2 regions of the Massilia sp. 05N420 genome follow, and region 1 is predicted to be linked to the other one. Evidence: predicted binding sites of a transcription regulator. Region 1 holds the regulator's gene; the other holds the start of a gene.
What was found. Region 1 encodes sigma-54, which starts transcription at its own class of promoters, with help from an activator protein. Its sites were predicted from a motif close to TGGCANGNAANCTGCTTT; they were not measured.
Positions count from the first base shown of each region.

Region 2: glnA (type I glutamate--ammonia ligase) is a predicted target of sigma-54. The motif match lies at 2,647-2,664, and genes of this name have one in related genera.

Region 1 covers NZ_JBFTMX010000015.1:219,547-224,528, reverse strand. Annotated here, with positions in the region: gene lptA (lipopolysaccharide transport periplasmic protein LptA) at 1-27, shown strand, start outside; gene lptB (LPS export ABC transporter ATP-binding protein) at 27-803, shown strand; gene AC1DIX_RS12240 (RNA polymerase factor sigma-54) at 806-2,302, shown strand; gene hpf (ribosome hibernation-promoting factor, HPF/YfiA family) at 2,405-2,764, shown strand; gene AC1DIX_RS12230 (enoyl-CoA hydratase/isomerase family protein) at 2,869-3,954, shown strand; gene AC1DIX_RS12225 (GntP family permease) at 4,101-4,982, shown strand, end outside.
Region 2 covers NZ_JBFTMX010000022.1:16,875-21,856, forward strand. Annotated here, with positions in the region: gene AC1DIX_RS15920 (TAXI family TRAP transporter solute-binding subunit) at 1-856, shown strand, start outside; gene AC1DIX_RS15925 (NHL repeat-containing protein) at 843-1,886, opposite strand; gene AC1DIX_RS15930 (rhodanese-like domain-containing protein) at 1,980-2,438, opposite strand; gene glnA (type I glutamate--ammonia ligase) at 2,734-4,149, shown strand; gene AC1DIX_RS15940 (DUF4124 domain-containing protein) at 4,283-4,816, shown strand; gene glnL (nitrogen regulation protein NR(II)) at 4,848-4,982, shown strand, end outside.

The sequences.
Region 1 (4,982 bases):
GGGCAACCGGAAGCAGGAAAGCAATGATGGATGTACACGCAGACGCCGCCGCCATCGCGAGCGGCGGCAGCACCCTGGTGGCCAAGGGGCTGCAGAAAAGCTACGGCAAGCGCCTGGTGGTGCGCGACGTTTCGCTGCAGGTCGCCTGCGGCGAGGTGGTCGGCCTGCTCGGCCCGAACGGCGCCGGCAAGACGACCTCGTTCTACATGATCGTGGGCCTGGTGCCGGCCGACGCCGGCGCCATCGTCATCAACGGCACCGACATCACCAGCCTGCCGATCCACCGGCGCGCCATGCTGGGCCTGTCCTACCTGCCGCAGGAAGCCTCGGTGTTCCGCAAGCTGACGGTGGAGGAGAACATCCGCGCCGTGCTGGAACTGCAGCGCGAGGACGGCAAGCCGCTGGGCAAGAACCGCATCGAGGAGCGCCTCAACGAGCTGCTGGCCGAGCTGCAGATCGAGAAGCTGCGCGAGAACCCGGCGCTGTCGCTGTCGGGCGGCGAACGGCGCCGCGTGGAGATTGCGCGCGCCCTCGCCACCAACCCGCGCTTCGTGCTGCTGGACGAGCCGTTTGCCGGCGTCGATCCGATCGCGGTGATCGAGATCCAGCGCATCGTGCGCTTCCTGAAGGAGCGCGGCATCGGCGTCCTGATCACCGACCACAACGTGCGCGAGACGCTCGGCATCTGCGACCGTGCCTACATCATCAACCAGGGCGCGGTGCTGGCGTCGGGACGCCCGGACGACATCATCGCGAATGAATCCGTCCGCCGCGTCTACCTGGGTGAACATTTCCGGATGTAGTCATGAAACAGACGCTGCAACTCAAGACCTCACAGCACCTTGCGCTGACACCGCAACTCCAGCAGTCGATCCGGCTGCTGCAGCTGTCCACTCTCGAGCTGCACCAGGAGATTGAACAGGTCCTCAGCGACAACCCGCTGCTCGAACGCCTCGACGATCCGCTCGACCACTCGGTGCGCCTGCTGGCCGACGGCGCGATCAACAACGGCGCGTCGACCTCGACCACGCCCGACTCGCCGCCCTCGTCCAGCCAGGGCGAGGAGGGCAATGGCGGCGGTGGCGCCGAAGCCGAAGGCGGCGACAGCGACAACGGCGATGCCGGCGGCGCCGAGCACGACATGGACTGGGGCGAGTCTGGCCGTTCCGGCAGCGGCAGCGGCGGCGAGGAAGAGGATGGCCGCCCGCAGCTGGAAGCCAGCCCGGTCTCGCTGCGCGAACACTTGATGGAGCAGGTACGCCTGACCTGCATGTCGCCGCGCGATTGCGCGCTGGTCGAGATCGTCGTCGACACCCTCGACGACAACGGCTACCTCGAAGAAACCCTGGACGAGCTGCATGCGCGCCTGCCGGCCGAACTCGAAGTGGAATTCGAGGAGCTGCGCACCGCACTGGCGCTGGTGCAAAGCATGGACCCGCCCGGCGTGGGCGCGCGCAGCGCCGCCGAATGCCTGGCGCTGCAGATCCGCCGCATGCCGGGCGTGCCGCTGGTCACGCGGCGCATGGCGCTGACCATCGTCGAACGCTACCTGACCTGGTTCGCGCAGCGCGAATTCAACAAGCTCAAGAAAGCCCTCGACTGCGACGACGAAGACCTGCGCGAAGCCCAGGCCGTGATCCGCCATTGCAATCCGCATCCGGGCGCGGCCTTCGCTTCCGACGTTTCCGACTTCGTGGTGCCGGACGTGATCGTGCGCCGCGCGAAGGACGGCTGGAGCGTGCAGCTGAATCCCGAGGTGATGCCGCGCCTGCGCGTGAACAGCCTGTATGCCACCTTGATGAAGCAGGGAAAATCGGAATCCCAGCTGGCGGCGCAGTTGCAGGAAGCAAAATGGCTCATCAAAAACATGCGCCAGCGCTTCGATACTATCCTTCGGGTAGCTCAAGCAATCGTGGAGCGCCAGCGGAACTTTTTCTCCCATGGCGCCGTTGCCATGCGGCCCCTTGTTTTACGTGAGATAGCTGATACACTAGGTCTACACGAGAGCACAATTTCTCGTGTCACAACTCAGAAATACATGCTGACGCCGCACGGCATGTTCGAGTTGAAGTACTTTTTCGGGAGTCACGTCGCGACCGAGGCAGGAGGAGAAGCCTCCTCGACCGCGATCCGGGCTCTCATCGTACAACTCACAGGAGCAGAAGACCCCAAAAACCCTTTATCCGACAGCAAGATCGCGGAGATGCTAGGGGAACAGGGAATGGTTATCGCACGCCGCACGGTAGCGAAATACCGCGAGGCGCTGAAGATCCCTCCCGTCAGCCTCCGTAAATCTCTGTAGCAAGCTCTTTCAGCAAGCTCTTGCAGCAAGCTTCTTGCAACAACGCTGCCCTGGTGCGTGGTATGCGCGTACGACAGGCAGCGCATCATCAAAGGAGTGTGTATGAATCTCACTATCAGCGGACATCATCTCGATGTAACCCCGGCAATCCGTGAATACGTACAGAACAAGCTCGAACGCATCACCCGCCATTTCGATCAAGTGATCGACTCCCACGTCATCCTCTGCATTGACAATCTCACCGAGAAAGAAAAACGCCAGAAGGCCGAGATCAACTTGCGCCTCGCCGGCAAGATCGTTCACGTCGCCAGCGCCGCGCACGACTTGTACGCCGCGATCGACATGCTGATGGACCGGCTCGACCGGCAGGTGCAGAAGTACAAGCAGATGCTGCAGGATCACAGTAGTACACCGCTCAAGCGCATACCCAACGATGGAGGAGAAGCTGCCGCTACAGCGTGATCCTTCCGCTGGCGCAGCACAAGCAAGGAAGGGCGCATCTGGCGCCCTTTTCGTTTTCCGGGCCGCGCTACAATGCCGTTTTCCATTTCAATAAATAAAAGAACATGAGCGAATACGTGCAGACCCGCGTTGCCAGCGGCACCGGCATCATTACCCTCGACCGTCCCAAGGCCCTGAACTCGCTGTCGCTGGAGATGGTGCGCGCACTGACGGAGACCCTGCTGGCCTGGCGCGACGATTCGAACGTCGACGCCGTCGTTATCAAGAGCAGCAGCGAGAAAGCCCTGTGCGCAGGCGGCGACATCCGCTTCTTCCACCAGGCCGGGCGCGCCACGCCCACTGGAGGCAGTGCGCTGCTGGAAGACTTCTTTACCGAAGAATACGCGCTGAACCACCTGATCCACTTCTATCCGAAACCCTATATCTCGTTGATGGACGGCGTGGTCATGGGCGGCGGCATGGGTATCGCCCAGGGCGGGCCCGAGACCGGCCTGCGCATCGTGACCGAACGCACGAAGATGGCCATGCCCGAGGTGAACATCGGCCTGTTCCCGGACGTCGGCGGCAGCCACTTCCTGTCGCATGCGCCGGGCGCGCTCGGCATGCATCTGGGACTGACGGGGCTGACCATCGGCGCCGCCGATGCGCTCTACGTCGGCCTGGCCGACGTGTTCGTGCCGGGCGCCGAACTGCCGGCACTGCATGCGCTGATCGCTGCGACGCCGGGCAAGCAGCTGGCCGATGCGATCCGCGCCTTCGCCGCGCCGTTCGCGCAGCAGGCCGGCGCCAGCGAACTCGAAGCGCAACGCGCGCTGGTCGACAGGCACTTTGGCGCCGACTCGGTACAGGCCGTGATGGTCTCGCTGGAGGGCGATGACACCCCATTCGCGCAGAAGGCCCTGGCCGCGATGCGCCAGCGCTCGCCGCTGATGATGTGCGTGACGCGCGAGATGCTGGTGCGCGGCGCCACGATGGACGTGGCTGCCTGCCTGCGCATGGAGCGCTCGCTGGTGCGCCGCAACTTCGAACACGGCGAAGTGCTGGAAGGCGTGCGCGCGCTGGTGATCGACAAGGACAATGCGCCGAAGTGGAACCCGCCCGCGCTGGATGCCGTCACGCCGGAGATGGTGGCGCGCTTCTTCGAGCCGGTGTGGCCGGCGCATGCGCATCCGTTGCGCCACCTGGCATAAGCGGCGCCCGCTCCGCCGCCCCGGCATCCGCCGGGTTTTTTTTCGCCTACCGATAATGCGTTGCAGCATAAGCACGAATTTATGCGATGATTTCATCAGGCAATGAAATAATGGCATAGCCAAGCACAACAATAGAGGAGTCCAATTTGTCGTTTCTGATCGTCCTGGCCGCGCTGGCCTTCCTGATGGTGGCCGCCTACCGCGGTTATAGCGTCATCCTGTTCGCACCGATCGCCGCCCTCGGCGCGGTCCTGTTCACCGACCCGTCCGCCGTGGCGCCGGTCTTTTCCGGCATCTTCATGGAAAAGATGGTCGGCTTCGTCAAGCTCTACTTCCCGGTCTTCATGCTGGGCGCCGTGTTCGGCAAGGTCATCGAGATGTCCGGTTTCTCGAAATCCATCGTGCAGGCGGCGATCCGCTACATCGGCCGCTCGCGCGCGAACGCCGTGATCGTCGCCGTGTGCGCGCTGCTGACCTATGGCGGCGTGTCGCTGTTCGTGGTGGTGTTCGCCGTGTATCCGTTTGCGGCTGAGCTCTACCGTCAGAGCAATATTCCGAAGCGCCTGATGCCGGGCGCGATCGCACTGGGCGCCTTCTCGTTCACCATGGATTCGCTGCCGGGCACGCCGCAGATCCAGAACATCATCCCGACCACCTTCTTCAAGACCACCGGCTGGGCCGCGCCCGTGCTCGGCACCATCGGTTCGGTGTTCATCATCGTGGTCGGCCTGGCCTACCTGGAATGGCGCCGCCGCGCCGCGATGGCGAAAGGCGAGGGCTATGGCGCGCACGCCGATGTGCCCGAGGCGGAGGCGAACCGGGAAGCGCTGCCGCATCCGCTGATCGCGGTGCTGCCGCTGGTGCTGGTGGGCGTGGCCAACTTCGCGTTCACCAAGATGATCCCGGTCTGGTACGGCGCCGGCGCCTATACGGTGCCGCCCGAAGTGCTGCCGGGCGTGCACACGCCGCTGACGGCCACGGTCAAGAGCGTGCTGGCGATCTGGTCGGTCGAAGCCGCGCTGCTGCTC
Region 2 (4,982 bases), on a different contig from region 1:
CCAGGTGCTGGCGGTGAACGGCGTCGAGCCGGGCCAGCTGACCATCTCGTCGCTGGAGAATACCCCGGCCACCGTCGAGCTGCTGGCGGGACGCATCGACGGCCTCGTGTTCAGCTCCGCGCCCGAGGCGCCGCTGATCCAGATGCTGCTCCAGACCCCGGGCATCAGGCTGTTCGACTTCCGCCAGGCCGAAGCCTATACGCGCCGCCTGCCTTTCCTGACCCATGTGGTGCTGCCGCGCGGGATCGTCGATCTCGGCAAGGATATCCCGGCCCAGGACTTCCACCTGATCGCGCCCACCGCCACCCTGGTCGCGCGCGACGATTTGCATCCGGCCCTGGTCGACGAACTCGTGAAAGCCGCTACCGAGATCCACGGCGGCGCCGGCTGGTTCCAGCAGCAGGGCCAGTTCCCGTCGCCGAAGTACACCGAGATCCCGGTCTCGCGCGAGGCGGCGAAATACTACCGCGACGGCCCGCCCTTCCTGCAGCGCTACCTCTCGTTCTGGCTGGCGAATCTGTTCGACCGCCTGTGGGTCGTGGTGGTGGCGCTGGCGGCGCTGGTGATCCCGCTGTCGAAGATCGTGCCGCCGCTGTACGTGTGGCGGATCCGCTCGCGCGTCTACCGCTGGTATGGCCAGCTGCGTGCGGTCGAGCAGGCACTGGAGAGCGCCGATCCGGCGCATTGCGACGAGGTGCGCACCAACCTGCTGCGGCGCCTCGACGACATCGAGGCGCGCGTCAACCACATCTCGATCCCGCTGGCCTATGCCGATGCGCTGTACGGCTTGCGGAGCCACATCAACTTCGTGCGCCAGCGCGTGCGCGCCGGCCTGAAGAGCTCTACGGCAGGGTGATCTTCACCACCGCATTGCCGGAAATCGCATACAGCTTCCCCTTGCCGTCGCCCGTTAGTCCGCCCAGCGCGGGCAGGGCGCCCGGTCCGTTGCCGAGCTGGAGCGTCGTAGCGCCGATGGTGCCGGCCACCGTGGAAACCGTCCGGTCCGGCGCGATCCTGCGGACCAGGTCGTTGCCGGCGTCGGCCGCATACAGCATGCCGGCGGCGTCCAGCGTCAACGCGATCAGGTGGTCGAAGCGCGCCGCGCCGGCCACGCCGTCGGCAAAGCCGCGCCCGCCGGACAGGCCGGCCAGCGCCATCTTGTTGCCGGCAGTGTCGATGCGGCTGACCGTGCTGGCAAAGTCGCCCACGTAGACGGTGCCGTCCTTCGCGGCGGCCACCCCGCGCTGCTGGAAGGCATGGCTGCCCAGCACGCTGGCGATATTGTCCAGGCGCGCCACACCGTCGATCATGGTGACGGCGCCGGTGGGCGAGATCTTGCGCACCCCGATCGCATTCGCCACCACCACGTTGGCGAAGCCATCGACGGCGATGCCGCCGCCGTAGAAATAAGGGATGTCGGCGGCGTTCACCACGGTGGCGGTATCGAGGGTGGCGATGGTGCGCACCGTGCCGGCCTGGTCGATCTCGCGCACCGCCAGGCCGTCGGTGGCGTACAGCCTGCCGTCGGGCGAAGCGGCGATCGCGGTCAGGAAGGAAAAGCCCGCCACGCCGGCGGCGCCGTCGATGCTCCGGCAGCGCTGGGGCGAGCCGGCGAGGGTGCTGACGGCGCCCGCCCCACTGATCCTGCGGATGCTGCAGTTGTCGCGGTCGGCCACATACAGGTTGCCGGTAGTGTCGGCGGCGATCCCGGCCGGATGGGCGAAGCGGGCCGCGGCGCCGGTGGCGTCGACGTTGCCGGCCTCGCCGGCGCTGCCGGCCACCAGGCCCAGGGTGGTCACGCCGGCGGAAAAGGTCGGACTGCCGGCCCCGCTCGAGCCGCCGCTGCCGCCACCGCCTCCGCAGGCGGCGCACAGGGCCGTTACCATCGAAAATGCGAACGATCGTGCTATTTTTATCGGCATGACGGTCTCCGGATACATGGCTGAACGCGCCGCCTCAGGCAGGCGCGGATGGATGCCTCAGGCGCCGGTCCAGGGCAGGCCGGCCTTGCACCAGCCGCCCACGGTCTTGCGGTGGCCTTCGCCGTCGCGGTCGCCTTCGAAGCCTTCCAGGATGTCGAAGGCGTTCTCGTAGCCGAGTTCGGTTGCCACGCGCGCGGCGTGGCGCGAGCGCACGCCCGAGCGGCACAGGAAGAGCAGCACGTCGTCCTTGGCCGCGGCCTGCTGCAGCTGGGTGGCGAAGTCCGGATTCGGCGCACCGCCGGGGTACAGGGTCCACTGCACCGCACCGTGCTGGGCCTCGGGGATGGCGGGGCGGCCGATCCAGTCGCGCTCCGCATTCGTGCGGACGTCGACCAGCTTGACGCGCGGATCGGTCTTGATCAGGGTGAACGCTTCCTGCGGCGTGACGGCGCCCGCATAGGGCTGGCCGGGGGCGCGCTCCCTGGCGGCGGCCAGGATTTCGTCGGTTGTGCTCATGGTCGTTTTCCTATGATTGTCGTGCTCGCACAAATGGTGCATCCTGCATCAAGTTGGTGCATACTGCCGCACTTGCACCAAGCTGGTGCGTATGGATGAGCTCGCAGCGAGCCTGCATCAAGTTTGTGCACCGCAYCGGTAGTCGATTTTAAGGGGCAAATCGCAGGCGGTCCAAGGACAGATTGCTTATTTGCTCAGAGTCAAGTGCTGGCACAGTTTTCGCTTTAACGGAGATGTGCCTGTCGCACGCCCCGTTGGCGTCACCGACACCCCTTTTTCAATCAGGAGAATACGAATGGCAAGGACCGCCGCAGATGTAATGCAGATGCTGAAGGATAACGAAGTCAAGTTCGTCGATTTGCGTTTCGCCGATACCCGCGGCAAAGAGCAGCACGTGACCGTTCCCATCTCGCATTTTGACGAAGACAAGTTCGAATCCGGCCACGCCTTCGACGGCTCGTCGATCGCCGGCTGGAAGGGCATCGAAGCATCGGACATGCTGCTGATCCCGGACCCGAGCACCGCCAACATCGACCCGTTCATGGAAGAGACCACCGTCTTCATGCAGTGCGACGTGATCGAACCGTCGGACGGCAAGGGCTATGACCGCGACCCGCGCTCGATCGCCAGGCGCGCCGAAGCCTACCTGAAGTCCTCGGGCGTGGGCGATACCGCCTTCTTCGGCCCGGAACCGGAATTCTTCATCTTCGACTCGGTCCACTGGAAGATCGACATGTCGGGCTCGATGGTCAAGATCAGCTCGGAAGAAGCGTCCTGGTCGACCGACAAGGAATTCGAAGGCGGCAACAGCGGCCACCGTCCGACCGTCAAGGGCGGCTACTTCCCGGTCCCGCCGGTCGACAGCTTCCAGGACATGCGCTCGGAAATGTGCCTGATCCTCGAATCGCTGGGCATCCCGGTCGAAGTGCACCACCATGAAGTGGCCGGCGCCGGCCAGAACGAAATCGGCACCCGCTTCTCGACCCTGGTCGAGCGCGCCGACTGGACCCAGACCATGAAGTACGTGATCTGGAACGTCGCCCACAGCTACGGCAAGACCGCCACCTTCATGCCGAAGCCGATGAACGGCGACAACGGCTCGGGTATGCACGTGCACCAGTCGATCTGGAAGGACGGCAAGAACCTGTTCGCCGGCGACGGCTATGCCGGCCTGTCGGAAACCGCCCTGTACTACATCGGCGGCATCATCAAGCACGCCAAGGCCCTGAACGCGATCACCAACCCGGGCACCAACTCGTACAAGCGCCTGGTGCCGGGCTACGAAGCCCCGGTCAAGCTGGCCTACTCGGCCCGCAACCGTTCGGCCTCGATCCGCATCCCGCACGTGGCGAACCCGAAAGGCCGCCGCATCGAAGTGCGCTTCCCGGACCCGCTGGCCAACGTCTACCTGTGCTTCGCCGCGCTGCTGATGGCCGGCCTGGACGGCATCCAGAACAAGATCCACCCGGGCGAAGCCGCGAGCAAGGACCTGTACCACCTGCCGCCGGAAGAAGACAAGCTGATCCCGACCGTGTGCGCATCGCTGGAAGAAGCCCTGGAAGCCCTGGACAAGGACCGCGAGTTCCTGACCCGCGGCGGCGTGTTCAGCGACAGCATGATCGACGCCTACCTCGAGCTGAAGATGCAGGAAGTGCAGCGTCTGCGCATGACCCCGCACCCGGCCGAATTCGACATGTACTACTCGTCGTAATCTCTCGACAAGCTGTATCCATGCGGTAACAAAAACGCGGGGAAAGCCGGCCGGCTGCCCCGCGTTTTTCTTTGGAYGCGGTATAGTCGGTGGATTCCCAACCAGGCACATCGTGCCGACTGACCTGATGCGAATGACAAGCTCTGCCGTTTGCCTGCGCCTGGCCGGCATCTACCTGGCGCTCGCGCTGGCCGTCCCGGCCTTCGCCCAATCCGTCGTCTACCGCTGCGTCGACAAGGAAGGCCGCGTGCTGTACACCGATACCAATACCGGCAACTGCAAGGTGGTCGATTCGATCGTCTCCGGCGCCATCTCGACGCCGGCGCCGACCCGCGCCCCGGCCGCGAATCCTGCTGTGACGATGCGCCAGGGCGCCAGCCGTCCGCCGGCCGCGGCCTCCAGCCCGGCGAATTTCCCGCGCGTCGACAACGCCACCCAGCGCGCCCGCGACGACGACCGCCGCGCCATCCTCGACGAGGAATTGCGCGCCGAAGAAAAGAAACTGGCCGACCTCAAGCGCGACTTCAACAACGGCGAGCCCGAACGCCAGGGCAACGAGCGCAACTACGCCAAGTACCAGGAGCGCGTGGCCCAGATGCGCGAGGATATCGGCCGCGCCGAAAAGAACATCGAAGCGATCAAGCGCGAGATCGCCAATATCCGCTGACCCAATTTCCGCTGACCCAATACCCGCTGACATGACGCCGAACCACGAGCGCTTCGCCGGTCTCGACCTGCTCGCATCCAGCGTGCTGGTGACCGATGCCGCCGGCCAGGTGCGCTACGCGAATCCGGCCGCCGAGCACCTGCTCGAGGTGTCGGTGAAATCGCTG